4 regions of the Corynebacterium glutamicum ATCC 13032 genome follow, and region 2 is predicted to be linked to each of the others. Evidence: predicted binding sites of a transcription regulator. Region 2 holds the regulator's gene; each other region holds the start of a gene.
What was found. The regulator LexA, encoded in region 2, represses DNA repair genes until DNA is damaged. The targets are predictions, from matches to a motif close to CGAACANNTGTTCG.

Region 1: the regulator LexA is predicted to act here: its motif matches at 1,825-1,838, upstream of CGL_RS12090 (HNH endonuclease signature motif containing protein).
Region 3: the regulator LexA is predicted to act here: its motif matches at 2,956-2,969, upstream of CGL_RS05515 (HNH endonuclease signature motif containing protein).
Region 4: the regulator LexA is predicted to act here: its motif matches at 3,264-3,277, upstream of CGL_RS11310 (HNH endonuclease signature motif containing protein).

The regions. Positions count from the first base shown of each region.
Region 1 is NC_003450.3:2,583,324-2,587,994, reverse strand. It holds gene CGL_RS12095 (DedA family protein) at 1-18, opposite strand, end outside; gene CGL_RS12090 (HNH endonuclease signature motif containing protein) at 228-1,781, opposite strand; gene CGL_RS12085 (aspartate aminotransferase family protein) at 2,065-3,435, opposite strand; gene CGL_RS12080 (FAD/NAD(P)-binding protein) at 3,487-4,671, opposite strand, start outside.
Region 2 is NC_003450.3:2,034,794-2,039,464, forward strand. It holds gene hrpA (ATP-dependent RNA helicase HrpA) at 1-593, shown strand, start outside; gene nrdR (transcriptional regulator NrdR) at 635-1,087, opposite strand; gene CGL_RS15685 (hypothetical protein) at 1,194-1,616, opposite strand; gene lexA (transcriptional repressor LexA) at 1,956-2,717, shown strand; gene CGL_RS09610 (DeoR/GlpR family DNA-binding transcription regulator) at 3,022-3,801, shown strand; gene CGL_RS09615 (1-phosphofructokinase family hexose kinase) at 3,798-4,671, shown strand, end outside.
Region 3 is NC_003450.3:1,149,417-1,154,087, reverse strand. It holds gene aroP (aromatic amino acid transport protein AroP) at 1-796, shown strand, start outside; gene dapD (2,3,4,5-tetrahydropyridine-2,6-dicarboxylate N-succinyltransferase) at 825-1,718, shown strand; gene CGL_RS05515 (HNH endonuclease signature motif containing protein) at 1,715-2,881, opposite strand; gene CGL_RS05510 (GtrA family protein) at 3,057-3,647, opposite strand; gene dapC (succinyldiaminopimelate transaminase) at 3,706-4,671, opposite strand, start outside.
Region 4 is NC_003450.3:2,412,107-2,416,777, reverse strand. It holds gene CGL_RS11320 (isoprenyl transferase) at 1-409, shown strand, start outside; gene CGL_RS11315 (VIT1/CCC1 transporter family protein) at 409-1,482, shown strand; gene CGL_RS11310 (HNH endonuclease signature motif containing protein) at 1,656-3,209, opposite strand; gene CGL_RS11305 (Fur family transcriptional regulator) at 3,351-3,785, opposite strand; gene CGL_RS11300 (ArsR/SmtB family transcription factor) at 3,826-4,197, opposite strand; gene CGL_RS11295 (glycine--tRNA ligase) at 4,439-4,671, shown strand, end outside.

The DNA of each region.
Region 1 (4,671 bases), 550 kb from region 2:
CGCAAGAGTAAAAACCATGGTGGACAGAGTACTCTTGGTTGACTGAATTTCTATACGGCAAAGTGTGACTTTTTAGAAAAATAGGGGTTTATTCAGGGTTGGGGTGGTCTGGTGTTGTATGGGATTGGTGACGTGTTGGTGTGGGCATGGCTGTGCCCGGTATCAGACACACTGGGGCGACTGACAACAGGCACAACAACATGACAACAACTCAGCAATAACAAGGGCTAGAACAATCTGCCCTCATCACCAGGATCCGGCTCAGGACCAGGTGGATCCGGCGGGCTCGGCGGTTCCGGTGGTGGGCCATGATGCTTACGTCTGGCCCACGCACCACCGGAACGATCAGCAGCAGCCGACCGGTTAAACACCGGCCCCTCACCACTTGCTGAGTAGTGACCTACTCTGCCAGTAACGGGATCGCGGTCCATAAACCCTTTACCATTGACCCCACTCCTGGAATCATCGTTGCGTGGGTGGTGATTAAAGCACTGATGCGTGAGATTGACCAGGTTGGTCAGCCCACCTCTCATCCAGGGATCTAAATGATGAACCTCGCACTCTAACTGCGGCCTGTCACAATTGGGTGCCGAGCACACCAACTCAGAAGCAAACAACGCGATGCGTTGAGTCAGGTTCGCTGAGCGCTGCATCCTATTGACGTTCAACGGCTGCCCCGTCTCACCATCGAGGAGCACAGCGAAGTCGTATTTCGCAGCGATGAGGTTCATGATCTCCGCCAAGTTCAATGAGTAACCCGTATTGGTGGGGTACAGGTTGTTAAGTAGACTGCCATCGCCATGATCACCGTGGTTGATCTCATCAAGATCATCGGTGGTCATGGAGATGATGATGCTGGCTGTTCCACCACGAGCTGGGGTGACAATACCGTGGTTGTAGATCTCCATGATGTGATGCAACGCGTCCGCATGGCGTTGCCCGCGGGTGCGCATATCTTCTGCTGCGGGTAGATCCACGAGGTTGCCGCGTTTGGTTAACGGTGCGGTGTTCGCGGTGATCAGTGCTGCGGTGGCTGCGGGCACGAGGCCGCTGATGCGGACCATGTTGTCGGCATCGGGTTTACCTACAGCGAGGTAGCGCCTTTTCATGGCGGTGATGGGGTTGGGGTTGTTTTTATTGGCGGTGGTGACGTGGTGGCGTAGCCACGTGCGGAGGTCTTCTGGGGTGCGCCAGATCGCTTGACTCAGGGCTTGGGTGCGTAGCTCCTCGGCGCTGGGTGTGGTATTCGGGTTGAGGCGGGCGAGTTCGTCGGTGATGATGGCGTGTTTTTCCGCGCTGATCCGTGGCCCACGAGGCTTATCACCATCAGGTTTGCCGTCTTCAGGCTTGTCCGGTTCGGGGTCGGGGTCATCGTCGCCGGAGTCGTCATCACCCGAGTCGCCACCATCAGGACCGCCGTCGGGATTGCCACCATTACCGCCGTTGCCAGATCCAGGGTTTGGCTTCGGTATGGGGTAGAGGGAGTGGGCGAGATTGATGCGGTGGTGGGCGCGTGCTTTGGATAGTCCGAAGGTGGTGGTGAGGTAGTCGATGAGGTGGGTGGAGCCAATGGTGTGGGCGGCGTTGGTGCGTTCGGCGAGGGCTGTGGTTTGGGCGGCGATGGTGGCGTGGTGGTTGATGGTGTGTTCTAGGGCGATGAGGTCGGGCTCGATGGCCTTGTATTGGTCTGGGGTGACACCATGGTCGAGCATGCTGGCCAAATGGTTGTCGATGGCGTTGAGTGCTGTGGTGAGTGCTTGGACGTGTGTGGTGATGCTCATGGTGTCTTCCCCCTTTCCCCGTGTTGTTACCACCCACTCTACCCGCTCACGTGTTCGAATACAAGGGTGATATGCAAACACTTTTTCCTATAGGCTTAACATGCAAGGAAATCCCCTCCGCCGCATTGAATGAGGTGGAGGGGAGCGTCGAAAAGCAAAATCTTTAAACCTGGACCGGCTGCTTGGTCGGTGGCGCGAGCGCGGCTTCGTCGCCGCGGAGCTTGGAGTCGGTTTTTGGGGTCGTAGATATGGTGGTCTGTGCTGGCCTTGTTATCTAGAAAACTTAGAACAACGCCCCAGCGAAGGTCAGCTCGACAGCTTGGGCTGCAGCTTCCACCGCGTCCAGCAGTGCTACCAATTCGTCATCAGTGGTGGTCAGCGGCGGCGCGATGTGGAATCGGTTGCCGGAGATCATCGGCCACACGCCGCGTTCCTTGAATTCTGCAGCACCGGCAGCCATGGCAGTGGCGTCTGCATTGAACTCCACTGCCCAGAAGAATCCGATGCCCCGCACGTCAGCGATCGCTACGTTTTCTTCCGCTAGTTCACGAAGGCGAGGTTCGATCAGTTCAGCGCCAAGTCGAGCTACGCGTGGAATGATCTCTCCTTCCGCGTAAATCTCCAGCGCTGCCTTGGCGGGTGCTACTGCAAGTGGGTGTCCGGAGTAGGTGAGTCCGCCGGAGTATGCCTCTGATCCGAAGGTATCGCGGATTGATTGGGTCATCACGATGCCACCGAGTGGGGCGTAACCTGCGTTAACACCCTTGGCGAAGGTGATCATGTCTGGCTGGAAATCGTCGCCAGCATGCTCGTAAGCAAACAGTTTTCCGGTGCGTCCGAATCCGACCATGACTTCGTCGGCGATGAAGAGGATGCCGTGCTTGTTGCAAAGTTCGCGCACGCCATTTAAGTAACCTGCTGGTGGCAGGATGATTCCTGATGATCCCACCACTGGCTCCAGGACGATCGCTGCGATCATGCCAGCACCTTCAAACGCGATGACATCTTCCAAGTGCTTGAGTGCGCGTTCGCATTCTTCTTCTTGGGTGGTGGCAAAGAATGAGGAGTGGTGCAGGAATGGTGCCCAGAAGTGGTAGATATCTGGGTCGGTGGTGGGGTTGCCCAGGCGGCGGTGTTCGCCGGTGAGCATCATCGCGGATCCGGTTGCGCCGTGGTAGCTGCGGTATGCGGACAGAATTTTGTTGCGTCCGGTGTGCAGGCGAGCCATGCGGATGGAGTGCTCGATGGCGTCGGCGCCGCCGTTGGTGAAAAACACGTGGGAGAATTCGCCACGGGCCATCGACACGATCTTTGCAGCAACATCAGAGCGCACATCATTGCCGAAGGCCGGGTTGATGTTGGTCAACCGGGCTGCTTGGCGCTGGATCGCCTCAACTAATCGAGGGTTGTTGTGGCCTAAGTTTGCCGAGACAAGTTGGGAACCCATGTCGATGAAGGCGTTGCCGTCGAAGTCGTACAGCGTGGAACCTTCGGCAGCTGCCCATACTTTGGGGCTGATTTTGTCCTGCGCGGACCAGGAGTGGAAAACGTGCGCGCGATCGTTGTCGAATGCCCGTTTTTCCTCTTCTTTTGCTTGCACAGATCCGAATTCGATGAATTCACCGTCAAAGTTGGTGTAACCCTTCAATGCCAAACCAGTTCACTCCCCAAAATATTATGAAGTCTTTAAATAACTCACCTCACCCTAGATCAAGCCGAGCTGCTTTAGCACGTGAACGGCTGTTTTGTCGGTTTCTTGCAGCATGAGCGGGTTGGTTCCAGGCATCGGCGAGATGGTGGTGTCGGCCAGCTGCCCATAGGTTGGGATGCCAATCAGGTGCACGCGCGGATCGAGGTTGCCGTTGGGGTGAACCAAAAGTCGGGTTGCCGGATCAACTTCGGGGGAGCCTGTGGGGGCAGCGGTTCCGTCGACGGAATAGTCGTTGAAGGGGCGTACCCGGTCGGCATCTTCCAAAGACAGTGCTAGCGGGTCGGCGTTGCGACGCACATCTGGGTTGTGCATCCACGCGTCGACAAGCACTTTCGATCTCAGCGGCGTATCGCCGGTGGTGGGCGAGGAGATCTGCCATTGACCGTCGCTCACGCTGAGGCGGGGGCGGGCGCCGGCGAAGTGAGCGAGGCCGGCGTCGACAAGCGCAAGAAGTTCGCGGGTGCGGAAAAGCGGTGGGCCGGAGCCGACCATCTGGCCGATCGCCATGACGGCGGCGAAGCGGTTGCGGCGCGATTCGAAGGTCAGGCGGCCTTCCGCGCCCAGGATGGAGCTGGGTTTGCGCGCGGCGGAAATGGACCACAGCGCGGATTTCAGCGGGCTGTCCCAGGCCGTTACTGCATGGCGAATATCGCGGGCCATGCCGTCCGCGATGCGTGCGGTCAGCGCCTCGACGCTTTCATTAATTCCCGCGAGCGGAAATTCCCAAGCATGCAGGTCAAAGACGTCATCGGTGTGCGCGGCGAGTGCTTTAGGAAGCTTATCGACGTCCACCTCATCAATAATTTCCACAATTTTATCCAGACCGGTCCGGATAGATTCTGGGCTTACGCGATCAAGGGTTTCGTAATAGGCTTCGTAGGCGTCGCGAGCAACAGCTGGCCACACTTCCGCATCATAGTTGATGGATGCGACACCACGATTTTGCGCGTTGATCGCCGCGATAACAGCCTTGAGTCGCGCTAGCTTTGCCCCTGGTGGCAGCGATTTGTAATCGGATTTAGGCAGGTAGGGGTAGCCGCGCCCGGAGGAAATAACAAAGTGTGGTTCCTCACCAGATGCCTCGTAGCGCAAACCGGAACGGGTGCTGGGATCCTCGTGGAAGATGCCGCCACGATCGATGGTGGTCAGCGCCATGATATCGAAAAATCCCATGCCCAG
Region 2 (4,671 bases):
ACTATCCCCACGGCGGTGCCGAAGGACTGGTTTCTGATGCCCGTATCGCCGCAATTCGCGATTTGATGTTTGAACACGGCGGAGCTGTGCGTTCACCGGAAGAGTTCGACGTTCTTCTAGCCAAGGTGAAGCCGGAAACACCAGGAGTTGTTCGTCGAACTGTCGTTGAGCTAGCCCCAGCATTGGTTCACTATGCATCCGTTGTGTCAGAGCTGGAGTCCTGGTCTGGACCTGCCATTGACGATATGACCGCCCAGTTGGATTTCCTCTTGCCAAAGCAGGCCATCAGCATTCACGGCATCAGTAGGTTGAGGCACCTTCCGAGGTATCTGCAGGCGTTGACGATTCGCCTAGAAGAGATGAACCAAAATCCGGATCGTGACGCCGACCGTCAAGATGAAGTGAACTTCGTTGAAGAGCAGCTGGAGAAACAGCTCAGTAAGCTACCCGCTGCGCGAGCCAACACCAAGGAAGCCAAGGATATTGCCTGGCAGATTCAGGAACTAAGGATCAGCCTCTTTGCACAGCGGTTAGGCACTCCCCGACCTGTATCGGCGCAGAGAATCCAGAAGGCTATTGCCAAGCTTCGATAAGCACTGCTTGAGATGAGGGACTAGTTAAGACTTTGTGTCTGCTAGTCCCTTCCGCGTCTGCGCATGAGGCGGATTTCTTTTTCAAAGTCGTCAGCACTGTCAAAAGACTTATACACAGAGGCAAAGCGTAGGTACGCTACCTCGTCGAGTTCTCTCAGTGGATCGAGAATGGCTAAACCAATATCGTTAGCGCGTACTTGAGAGCTTCCGTTGCTGCGGACTGTTTCTTCCACTTGCTGAGCTAGGCGTTTCAACGCGTCATCTGATACGTCGCGGCCTTGGCATGCACGACGGACACCGGTGACTACTTTTTCTCGACTGAACGGTTCAGTGACGCCGTTTCTTTTAACAACGAGGAGAACAGCTTTTTCGATGGTGGTGAAACGGCCTTCGCATTTGCTGCACTCGCGGCGCCTGCGAATGGCGCTTCCGGCGTCAATGACGCGGGAGTCAATGACTTTTGAATGATCATGTTGGCAAAATGGGCAGTACACTAACGGATCCTCTCCCCCTCACTTACTTCGACTTCAAGCATTCGCCTAAAAATAAGTGAATCGGCTGTTGTGCCTTTAGTTTATGCCAGCATTGATCTATTCCCGATTAGCGCCCGAGACTGACACCCACCATCTGGGTTTCGTAGTAGTTCTGGCTCACTTCTTCTTCCCCTGATTGGGAGAGCAAAATTCCGGCGAAAATAACCAGCCCAAACAGTCCTCCGCCCGCCCATTGTTTGAGGGATTCTTTAATCGAACGCGCGTCACTATTGCCACCTGTGGTGTTTTCTGGGTCTTGTTCACGCACCTGTTGCTGTGATGTTCGATAATTTCTTTCACCGTGTGGAAGAATGCGAAGACTTGATGGCTGATGAAAACGATCTCCATTCGAACAGTCAATCGTTCGAACATGCCTCTTATTAGCTGATTTAAGACCGGCGCCTTCCCCCATCCAGACAGCAGCGGAAGGTACGACCACACCTTGACGCAGCTTACGTGAATCTAGCTCTTTACCCGCATAAACAGTCATTTCAAAACTCCCGCCTCAATTGTTTGCCCACATCTTAACTTTTAGCCACGACACGTTCGAACACCAATACCGTTCACATGTTCGACTAAGTTTCTATGTTCGATTTATAGCACCCCGTTCGAACGTTGTCTAGAGAAGATTTAAAAATCTCGAACACTCGTACCATTTCCGCAGGAAAACCTGTATGGTTGGAAACTAGAAATACTGACAGAGGTTCGAATAGCTCAGCATTCAGCTTCAGAAGTTCACACTGGATGAACCCTCATCAAGAGTGAACATGGAAGCGAACAGAGTTTTTAGTGCTTTAACGGGCAAACAATGAGAGGAAGGGAACGGAAGATGGCAATCGAAAAGAAGCCAGCAGGTGCACGAGGCAGTCGCGGTAGCCGCACAGTTAAGACCTTGCCCAACGGAAAACCAGATCCAGCAAGTTTGTCAGATAGGCAGCGCAGGATTTTAGAGGTTATCCGAGATGCTGTGGTTTTGAGGGGTTATCCACCAAGCATTAGGGAAATTGGTGATGCTGCAGGACTTCAATCCACTTCTTCCGTTGCTTACCAGCTTAAAGAGCTAGAGAAGAAGGGCTTCCTGCGCAGGGACCCTAATAAGCCTCGCGCGGTGGATGTTCGCCACCTTCCAGAAACTGAAAGCCGTTCCTCCAAGGCTGCTACACAGGCAAAGAGCAAGGCCCCTCAGGCCGGGGTCCATGATCCTGAGTTAGCTGGCCAGACCTCATTTGTCCCAGTGGTGGGCAAAATTGCCGCTGGTAGCCCGATCACCGCTGAGCAGAACATCGAAGAGTACTACCCACTCCCCGCAGAAATCGTCGGAGACGGTGACTTGTTCATGCTCCAGGTTGTTGGCGAGTCCATGAGGGATGCTGGCATCCTCACCGGCGACTGGGTTGTTGTTCGTTCCCAGCCGGTCGCTGAGCAGGGCGAGTTCGTCGCGGCAATGATTGACGGTGAAGCCACCGTGAAGGAATTCCACAAGGATTCATCTGGCATCTGGCTCCTGCCACACAACGATACGTTTGCCCCAATTCCTGCTGAGAATGCAGAAATCATGGGCAAGGTTGTTTCCGTGATGCGCAAGCTTTAAGTCGCTTTTCAGGTTCCCGCCACAGTATGTGTTCTCACATATCGTGGCGGGTTTTGCTTTATATAGCCACATTCGGGGGTAATCGGGCAAATAAGTTTTTGCTGATCTAGAAAGTGAGTTTACCTGTGGGTTTTCGAAAATTCTGGGCCGGACAATAGAAAAACGCTGCCCGGTTTTTTTGATTGACTCCCGATTTCACCCCTCCGCCGGCAACCAAATGAGGCTTTTGGGCGTTGGACAGTGAGACAATGGGTAAGAAATTCGGACATATTTAGTAAATTGGCTTTTTGCTTTAAGGAGTGACATGTACGCAGAGGAGCGCCGTCGACAGATTGCCTCATTAACGGCAGTTGAGGGACGTGTAAATGTCACAGAATTAGCGGGCCGATTCGATGTCACTGCAGAGACGATTCGACGAGACCTTGCGGTGCTAGACCGCGAGGGAATTGTTCACCGCGTTCACGGTGGCGCAGTAGCCACCCAATCTTTCCAAACCACAGAGTTGAGCTTGGATACTCGTTTCAGGTCTGCATCGTCAGCAAAGTACTCCATTGCCAAGGCAGCGATGCAGTTCCTGCCCGCTGAGCATGGCGGACTGTTCCTCGATGCGGGAACTACTGTTACTGCTTTGGCCGATCTCATTTCTGAGCATCCTAGCTCCAAGCAGTGGTCGATCGTGACCAACTGCCTCCCCATCGCACTTAATCTGGCCAACGCCGGGCTTGATGATGTCCAGCTGCTTGGAGGAAGCGTTCGCGCGATCACCCAGGCTGTTGTGGGTGACACTGCGCTTCGTACTCTCGCGCTGATGCGTGCGGATGTAGTGTTCATCGGCACCAACGCGTTGACGTTGGATCACGGATTGTCTACGGCCGATTCCCAAGAGGCTGCCATGAAATCTGCGATGATCACCAACGCCCACAAGGTGGTGGTGTTGTGTGACTCCACCAAGATGGGCACCGACTACCTCGTGAGCTTTGGCGCAATCAGCGATATCGATGTGGTGGTCACCGATGCGGGTGCACCAGCAAGTTTCGTTGAGCAGTTGCGAGAACGCGATGTAGAAGTTGTGATTGCAGAATGATTCTTACAGTCACTGCAAGTCCGTATCTGTTGAGCACCAATGAGCTTGACGGCACCATCGAAATTGGCGAAGCAAACAAAATCCGGCAGGTTTCCACTGTTGCCGGTGGTTTTGGCACCGGTGTGGCTGCCACCTTGTTTTATGGCGGCAATGAAACTTTTGCAGTTTTTCCCGCTCCAGAAATCTCTCATTACATGCGCCTGGTGACGTTTGCTGGGTTGCCTCATGAAATTATTCCGGTGGCAGGTCCCATCCCCATGCATTTGACCATGCGTGATGCAGAGGGCAATGAGACTAAGTTCAAAGACTCCCCCATGCCTTTGGATGTGTCCCAGTTGGCAATTCTTCGTGATCTAGTGGTGCGTCGAGCCGAAGATGCCGCGTGGGTGTTGTTGGGTGGCAATTTGCCGTCTATCGCGCCTGCTGCGTGGTTTGTGGATGTGGTGAGATCACTTCGCTTGTACCACCCTCATGTGAAGGTAGCTATCGCAGCAACTGGTGCTGCGTTGCGTGCGGTTATTCGACAGCTTGCAGCTACGTCCCCGGATGCGCTGATTGTGGCTGCGGAAGAAATCGAAATTGCCACTGGATTAGAACCCAAAACCTTGAGAGGTCCATGGGTAGAGGGAGATCTCTCCCCGACTGTGGCGGCAGCGCGCGCTTTAATTGATAGCGGTGTCACCGAGGTGTTGGTTACCAACAAGCGGACGGAATCTTTGTATGTTTCCGAGTCTGAATCACTGTTAGCCAGCTACGACAGCACCCCTGGTAAGCAGGGCGTGAATTGGCGGGAATCTTTTACTGCAGGATTCTTGGCAGCATCCAATGATGGAAAATCCACTGAGGACAGCGTGATCAACGCGGTTGCTT
Region 3 (4,671 bases), 890 kb from region 2:
TGTTGCTGCTGGTTTGCTCGCGGTGGCTTTTGCCTTTGGTGGCATTGAAATTGTCACCATTGCAGCTGCAGAGTCCGATAAGCCACGTGAAGCTATTTCCCTGGCGGTGCGTGCCGTGATTTGGCGTATTTCAGTCTTTTACTTGGGCTCTGTTTTGGTCATCACTTTCCTCATGCCTTATGAGTCGATCAATGGTGCCGACACCGCTGCGGAATCCCCCTTCACCCAAATCCTGGCGATGGCAAACATCCCTGGCACGGTTGGTTTCATGGAAGCGATCATCGTTCTAGCACTGCTTTCCGCTTTCAACGCCCAAATCTATGCCACTTCTCGTTTGGTATTTTCCATGGCGAATCGACAAGACGCTCCGCGAGTTTTCAGTAAGCTCAGCACCAGCCACGTCCCCACCAATGCGGTGCTGTTGTCCATGTTCTTCGCCTTCGTTTCAGTTGGTTTGCAGTACTGGAATCCAGCCGGTCTGCTTGATTTCCTCCTCAACGCTGTTGGCGGTTGTTTGATTGTGGTGTGGGCAATGATCACTTTGTCACAGTTGAAACTCCGCAAAGAACTGCAAGCAAACGATGAAATCTCCACGGTTCGCATGTGGGCGCACCCATGGTTAGGCATCCTCACCTTGGTTTTGTTGGCAGGACTCGTTGCTCTCATGCTCGGCGACGCAGCCTCCCGCAGCCAGGTTTACTCAGTGGCAATTGTGTACGGATTCTTGGTTCTTTTGTCCTTCGTCACAGTTAACAGCCCATTGCGCGGAGGTCGCACCCCTTCCGACTTGAACTGATAGGCCGATAGAAATTATTCTGGACGTCATGACTACTGCTTCCGCAACCGGAATTGCAACACTGACCTCCACCGGCGACGTCCTGGACGTGTGGTATCCAGAAATCGGGTCCACCGACCAGTCCGCGCTCACACCTCTAGAAGGCGTCGATGAAGATCGAAACGTCACCCGCAAAATCGTGACGACAACTATCGACACCGACGCAGCCCCCACCGACACCTACGATGCATGGCTGCGCCTTCACCTCCTCTCCCACCGCGTTTTCCGCCCTCACACCATCAACCTAGACGGCATTTTCGGCCTCCTCAACAATGTCGTGTGGACCAACTTCGGACCGTGCGCAGTTGACGGTTTCGCACTCACCCGCGCGCGCCTGTCACGCCGAGGCCAAGTTACGGTTTATAGCGTCGACAAGTTCCCACGCATGGTCGACTATGTGGTTCCCTCGGGCGTGCGCATCGGTGACGCCGACCGCGTCCGACTTGGCGCGTACCTGGCAGATGGCACCACCGTGATGCATGAGGGCTTCGTGAACTTCAACGCTGGCACGCTCGGCGCTTCCATGGTTGAGGGCCGCATTTCCGCTGGCGTCACCGTTGATGACGGCACCGATGTCGGTGGCGGCGCATCTATCATGGGCACCCTGTCCGGCGGCGGCCAGCACGTCATCTCGCTGGGCAAGCGCTGCCTGCTCGGCGCCAATTCCGGCTGCGGCATCCCGCTGGGCGACGACTGCATCATCGAGGCCGGCCTCTACATCACTGCAGGCACCAAAGTGCTTTTCGACGGCTCCCTCCACAAAGCCTCCACCCTCGCGGGCTCAAACGGCCTCATTTTTAGGCGTGACTCCGTCAGCGGACAAGTTGTCGCAGTGCCCAATACCAAAGTTGTCGAACTCAACACAGCTTTGCACTCCAACTAGTCTTCTTTGTTGAGGGCGCGGACGCGGATCCGCTCAAACCTAGCCTGGATCCGATCCCTCAACACCTGACCCCAAATCCCCCGCGGCATCGCTTTCACCAACGGACCCGTCGGCCTGGTCACCGCCGGCACATCCATCGGCCCAATCCATCTAATCTCCGCCAATCCATTAGCATCAGCAGTAAAGCGACCATCGGTTTTCATATTGTGATGCCGCTGGCACAACAACTGCAGGTTCCACGCCGCTGTCGGGCCGCCCTCCGCCCACGGGATAATGTGATCGACCTGGCATTTACTCGCCGGGACGCAACACCCTGGGAAGCGGCAATGCCCATCCCGAGCTCTGATCAGGGCTTTCATCTTCTCACTCGGGGTGTAGCTCTTCTCCGTGGCTCCAGCGACCTCATCTAAGTCCTTGGCGCACACGAGGGTGGCATTGGCATAGGCTTCGGGACCAATGTCACCGTAGTCCGGTGACCACACCTGCTCAGGGTGCTTATGTGGGGTGAAAAGGTACTTGGTGATCTTTAACTGGATTTTCTCCATCAGGAACGCCATGAGCGCTTCAGGCAGGCTGTCCTCGGTGTCTGTGTCTTTGAGTTGGGTGATGATGTCATTGAGGATCAGGCGGTTGGGGCCGCTGATTTTGATGCGGACATAGGTCGCCTCATCAGTGGTGTGGACGTGAACATAGTCCTCTTTCGGTATGGGCTCTGGTGTGGGTTCGGGGTCGAGTTCTTTGATCCAGGCGGCGATGCGTTTGGACAGGGTGGAGGATTGGATCATCACTTCCCCTGCGGTGACTGGTGTTAAGGCGTCGGTGATGCGCAGGTCGAGTTCTTCCCACAGGGTGGGGTCTGCTTTGGCCACGGCGATCATGATGGAGGCGAGGTAGCGGATGCTCAGGAAGTAGTAGCGTTCTTGGATGGCGCGCAGGTGTGGGAGGTTGGTCATCGCGGCCATGGCGTTAAGGCCGTTGTTGACTTCGTGGCGGGAGTAGCCGGTGATCCGGATGACTTCGGTGGTAAAGGAGTCTGCGTCGAAGTCGTCGGAGTCGGTGGTTAAGACGACCCAGAGGTGATGGGTGTCGCGGTTGAGTTCGGTGGTGTGGTGGGCGTATGGGTCGTGTGGGTTGTTGTGGCTGAAGTAGATGTCAGTGGTCATGAGTATCCCCCCTGGATTCACGTGTTCTTGCCATCCATTGTGCCGTGGGGGTGGGACACCTTCAACCTTTTATTCGAACATTTATTCGATTGTTAGATGTGAGGAAAACCCACACCAGAACAAGAAGATGTAGGCAAATCCTTGTTCTAATGCGGGCCTAGAGTTTGAACGAAGTTTAGACAGGGTCCGTTTCCACGACGACCTTGGACTTCGGCTTCTTGAATGTCCAGTACTTGTTCACAATGAAGTTCACCGGCATGGAAACCAGAATGGAAATCACCAGTGCCCAATAGAACTTTGTGCGGAAGCCGGTGGAGTCGTCGAAAATTTCAGAGGACAAGGCAATCGGAGATGTCTCGTTCATCAGCAAGGTTGCGACCACCTGGCTCGCAATAAACGCGACAAGACCTGTAGCCAGGAATGGGAAGAAACCCCTCCACCAGGACACGATTGTCGCTGTCTTGAAGGTCCACATGCGGTTGAGCTGATAGTTCCAGGTATTGGCCACGAGGAATGCGATGGTCATGAACACGTGGTACCAACGGATATGGAAAGCCGATCCAAGCAAATTCATGAACGCATCGCTTTCATGAATCCCTGCCGTCCATCCCGCGATCTTCTTGGACAGTGCTGCCACCGCCAAGTTAACCAAAGTGCCAGAGCCTCCAACGATTCCGAACTTGATGAACTGCCGGGAAGCGCGAAGAAATCGACTACCCCAGGTTTTTTGCTCGGTACTCGACTCAGGACTGGACTCGGAACTCAAATGGCCTCTTTCGACGGAAAACTTCAAACTCAATTAAACAAAATAAGCTTAGTCGTGTTTAGCTCAGGCGAGAAACAAAGGCGTCGACGCGCTCGTCGGTTTCGGTCATCGCCACACGCACATGCTGCGCTCCGCGAGGGCCATAGAAGTCTCCTGGGGCAACGAGAATGCCACGCTCAGCGAACCAATCGACAGTGTCACGGCAAGGTTCTTCACGCGTCGCCCAGAGGTACAGACCCGCTTCAGAATTATCTACCTGAAAGCCGGATTCCAACAGGGCGCGCATGAGTTTTGCTCGACGAATCGCGTAGGTGAGCTTCTGCCCTGCCTCTTGGTCATCGTCGTTGAGGGCTGCGATCATGGCCTGCTGGATTGGGAAAGGAACCATGAGACCCAAGTTCTTACGGACTTCCGTGAGTTCACCAATCAGCGCTGGATCGCCAACGAGGTAACCTGCGCGGTAAGAAGCGAGGTTTGAGGTTTTAGACAGCGAGTGAATGGCGATCAAGTTGGTGTGGTCGCCATCGCAGACACGTGGATCCAAAATTGAGATCGGTGGGTTTTCATCGTCCCAGCCAAGACCCAAGTAGCATTCATCAGCTGCGAGGATCACGTTGTTTTCCTGCGCCCACTTCACAACCTTGCGCAAGTGTGGGATGCCCAGAACCTTGCCTGTGGGGTTGGATGGTGAGTTGATAAACATCATCGACGGGATCTGCGGGCCGAGCTTAAACAGCGAATCAGAACGCAACACGGTGCATCCTGCGGCCACGACAGCGACTTCGTAGGTTGGGTACGCAATCTCTGGGATGACAACGGTGCCGGAAATACCCAACGCGAATGGAAGAAGGGCAATTGCCTCCTTGGTACCCACGACGGGGAGGAGGGAGGCGTCGACAAGCTTTGTCATGTTGTAGCGCCGCTCAAGCGCGCCCCTGATGGCTGCGCGGAGTTCCGGGGTGCCGATGGTTTGAGGGTAACCCGAAAACCCCGCTGCTTCTGCCAACGCGATCTGAATGCTGGG
Region 4 (4,671 bases), 380 kb from region 2:
CCGTCGTCCCCGCCTGTGGCGTTCGGTTATCCGTGAGCTGGAAACTGCGGAAGAGCTAACCAAAGACAACACCACCATGACCTTGGCCATGTGTGTGAACTATGGTGGACGCGCCGAAATCATCGACGCAGCCCGCGACATCGCCCGCCTTGCAGCTGAAGGCAAACTGCGCCCGGAACAAATCACTGAGAAGACCTTCCCGAACTTCCTCGACGAACCTGACATGCCAGACGTCGACCTGTTCCTGCGCCCATCCGGTGAGAAGCGCACGTCAAACTTCCTGCTGTGGCAGTCTGCCTACGCGGAAATGGTCTACCAAGACAAGCTGTTCCCTGATTTCACGCAGCAAGATCTGTACGACGCGGTCCTGGAATACGCCAAGCGGGATCGCAGATTCGGAAGCGCATAATGCCCACCAACCAGCCGACGCCAGCCCAAATCAAACGCTGGCGCGGATACCTGGCCAATGAGCAAGCAGAGGCCGCAGCCTACCGCGACCTGGCCAAACGACGCGAAGGCGAAGAGCGAGACATCCTCCTAGCGCTCGCCGACGCTGAACACCGACACGCCGCTTACTGGGTGGAAAAGCTCGGCCCTGATGCCGAAAACCCACCAAAAGCCGACGTCAAAACCCGCCTGCTCGGTTTTCTAGCACGCCGATTCGGCTCCGTGTTCACCCTGGCACTCATGCAGTCCGCCGAAACGCGCAGCCCCTACGACGACGATGCCGACGCCTCCCGCCAAATCAGCGCCGACGAACGCATCCACGCCGAAGTCGTTCGAGGCCTAGCCAGCCGCGGCAGAGAACGCATGAGCGGCAACTTCCGTGCCGCCGTATTCGGAATCAACGACGGCCTGGTCTCCAACGTCGCCCTCGTCATGGGTGTCATGGCCACCGGCGTGCCCGCCCAAATTGTTCTCATCACCGGCATTTCCGGTCTGCTCTCCGGCGCGCTATCCATGGCCGCCGGCGAATACATCTCAGTGCGCTCCCAAACAGAGCTTCTCGACGCCTCCCTCCCAGACCCCAAAGCCCGCGAAGCCCTCCACGCCCTCGACGTCGAATCCAACGAACTGGAACTCGTCTACCGAGCCCGCGGAATGAGCGAAGACGAAGCGCGGGCAAAAGCGTCACAAGTTTTCCAAAGAATCAGCGACCAAAAACGCATCAGCGACAACGTCCTCGGCAGCACCGAAATCCAAAGCGCCGGCTCCGCTCGTTCGGCCGCCACATTCAGCTTCCTGTCCTTTGCCATCGGCGCATTCCTCCCGATCGTCCCATACGTCTTCGGCATGGAAGGCCTCGCCGGGGCAGTGGTGTCCCTAGTCCTCGTCGGACTATCACTGATGGCAACGGGCGCGACCACCGGCCTGCTATCGGGAAAGCCACCGGGAATCCGCGCGGTGCGTCAGCTGTCGATCGGCTACGGCGCGGCGCTGGTCACCTACGTGCTCGGCCTCCTGTTCGGCATGATCCTTTAAAAGCTCTTGCTTCTCGACGTCAGGTTGCAGGCGGCCCGGGCCCGGCTGGCCAGTTCGGGGTGTGCTGGCTTGTCGGTATGTTGATGCAAGGCATGGGTGTGTCCGGTATCAGACACACTGGGGCGACTGACAACAGGCACAACAACATGACAACAACTCAGCAATAACAAGGGCTAGAACAATCTGCCCTCATCACCAGGATCCGGCTCAGGACCAGGTGGATCCGGCGGGCTCGGCGGTTCGGGTGGTGGGCCATGATGTTTACGTCTGGCCCACGCACCACCCGAACTATCAGCAGCAGCCGACCGGTTAAACACCGGCCCCTCACCACCCACTGGGTAGTGCCCCACTCTTCCAGTAGCAGGATCGCGGTCCATAAACCCTTTACCATTGACCCCACTCCTGGAATCATCGTTGCGTGGGTGGTGATTAAAGCACTGATGCGTGAGATTGACCAGGTTGGTCAGCCCACCTCTCATCCAGGGATCTAAATGATGAACCTCGCACTCTAACTGCGGCCTGTCACAATTGGGTGCCGAGCACACCAACTCAGAAGCAAACAACGCGATGCGTTGAGTCAGGTTCGCTGAGCGCTGCATCCTATTGACGTTCAACGGCTGCCCCGTCTCACCATCGAGGAGCACAGCGAAGTCGTATTTCGCAGCGATGAGGTTCATGATCTCCGCCAAGTTCAATGAGTAACCCGTGTTCGTGGGGTACAGGTTGTTAAGTAGACTGCCATCGCCATGATCACCGTGGTTGATCTCGTCAAGATCATCGGTGGTCATGGAGATGATGATGCTGGCTGTTCCACCACGAGCTGGGGTGACAATACCGTGGTTGTAGATCTCCATGATGTGATGCAACGCATCCGCATGGCGTTGCCCGCGGGTGCGCATATCTTCTGCTGCTGGTAGATCCACGAGGTTGCCACGTTTGGTTAACGGTGCGGTGTTCGCGGTGATCAGTGCTGCGGTGGCTGCGGGCACGAGGCCGCTGATGCGGACCATGTTGTCGGCATCGGGTTTACCTACTGAGAGGTAGCGCCTTTTCATGGCGGTGATGGGGTTGGGGTTGTTTTTGTTCGCGGTGGTGACCTGGTGGCGTAGCCACGTGCGGAGGTCTTCTGGGGTGCGCCAGATCGCTTGACTCAGGGCTTGGGTGCGTAGTTCCTCGGCGCTGGGTGTGGTATTCGGGTTGAGGCGGGCGAGTTCGTCGGTGATGATGGCGTGTTTTTCCGCGCTGATCCGTGGCCTACGGGGCTTATCACTATCAGGTTTGCCGTCTTCAGGCTTGTCCGGTTCGGGGTCGGGGTCATCATCGCCGGAGTCGTCATCACCCGAGTCGCCACCATCAGGACCGCCATCGGGATTGCCACCATTACCGCCGTTGCCAGATCCAGAGTTTGGCTTCGGTATGGGGTAGAGGGAGTGGGCGAGATTGATGCGGTGGTGGGCGCGTGCTTTAGATAGGCCGAAGGTGGTGGTGAGGTAGTCGATGAGGTGGGTGGAGCCAATCGACTGCGCAGCATTGGTGCGTTCGGCGAGGGCGGTGGTTTGGGCGGCGATGGTGGCGTGGTGGTTGATGGTGTGTTCTAGGGCGATGAGGTCGGGCTCGATGGCCTTGTATTGGTCTGGGGTGACACCATGGTCAAGCATGCTGGCCAAATGGTTGTCGATGGCGTTGAGTGCTGTGGTGAGTGCTTGGACGTGTGTGGTGATGCTCATGGTGTCTTCCCCCTTTCCCGTTTAGTTCCCTGTGCTAATACCAACCACCATACCCGATCAAATTTTCGAATACAAGGCTATTTTTCGAAATAGAAAAGCTGTCGAGCACTCACATGTTCGACAGCTTCATATGTCCTTGAACTACGTAACTTTTTCCTTACAATCAGCGCAAAGTCCAAAGATTTCAGCCTCGTGACTACTGAGAGCAAAGCCGTTTTTAGTGGCAATTTCCTGTGCCCATGTCTCTACTGGACCGCCATCGATTTCGACTGTGCGACCGCAATTGGTGCAGACCAGGTGATGGTGGTGTCCCTCGTCGTGGCATTGGCGGTACAGAGTTTCTCCACCCGTGACGGTAAGTACGTCGACTGCTCCGATGTCGGCGAGGGATTGGAGGGTTCGGTAGACGGTTGTGAGGCCGACGTTGTGTTCCCTGGTGGATAGCTCGTGATGGATTTCTTTGGCGGAAGCGAAGTTATCGATTTCCTCAAGAACGTCAATTACGGCTTTTCGCTGTCTGGTGCTTCGCACTCCCAGCTTCGGGGCAGAGCCTTGGCTGATGCGATTGATACCCACCGTTGATCCTCCTCAATGACACAAAATGTACTTCGATAGTCTACCCAGATGTGTCAACCCCTGCGTTTAGTGCCAGGAGAAGTATGTCGAGGACGAGTGGTTCGGCAAGTGAATAAGTCATTTGCCGGCCTTGACGTTCTGCGTCGACGATACCTGCAGTTTTAAGGACTTTGAGGTGCTGGCTCACTAGTGGTTGCGAACTTTTTACTAGCTTGACCAATTCGTGGACGTAGTGGGGCCTTTCATTGAGGGCGAGGATGATTTCGATTCTTAAGGGGGAATCTAGTGCCCTAATCAGCAGGCTGATCGCTTTGATGTTTTTTGCTGTTGCAAGTTTCTGAAGCTCAGCTGATGCTGTGGATTCGGACTCTTCTGCAGGGGTGACGAAATTCCGATTTGAGTGTTGAGCCACGGGGAAGTCCTTCCGTCCTTAGGCTAGGTCTGGAATGGATCTAGCACGCTTGCTATTTTACCTTCTATATAAACCTTTTATGAGGGAAATGAAAAAATAGTTATTAGAACTAGTTTACATCGCGAAGACCGCAAAATGACGGGGTCAGCGGAAGCAACATCGTTAGTTGGGCTAGGATTGGTTGGGTATGTCCTAAAAGGGACGGTTATTTTTTCATTCGACGTGGAGGAGAGCATCCGACGTGGCTCAGCAATCGATCATCGACACCGTGGTTAACCTGTGTAAACGACGTGGACTGGTGTACCCCTGTGGTGAGATCTACGGCGGTACCCGCTCTGCGTGGGACTACGGCCCGCTGGGTGTGGAGCTGAAGGAAAACATCAAGCGCCAGTGGTGGCGTTCTATGGTTACTTCCCGCCCAGATGTTGTGGGTGTTGATACTTCTGTCATCCTTCCTCGCCAGGTGTGGGTAAC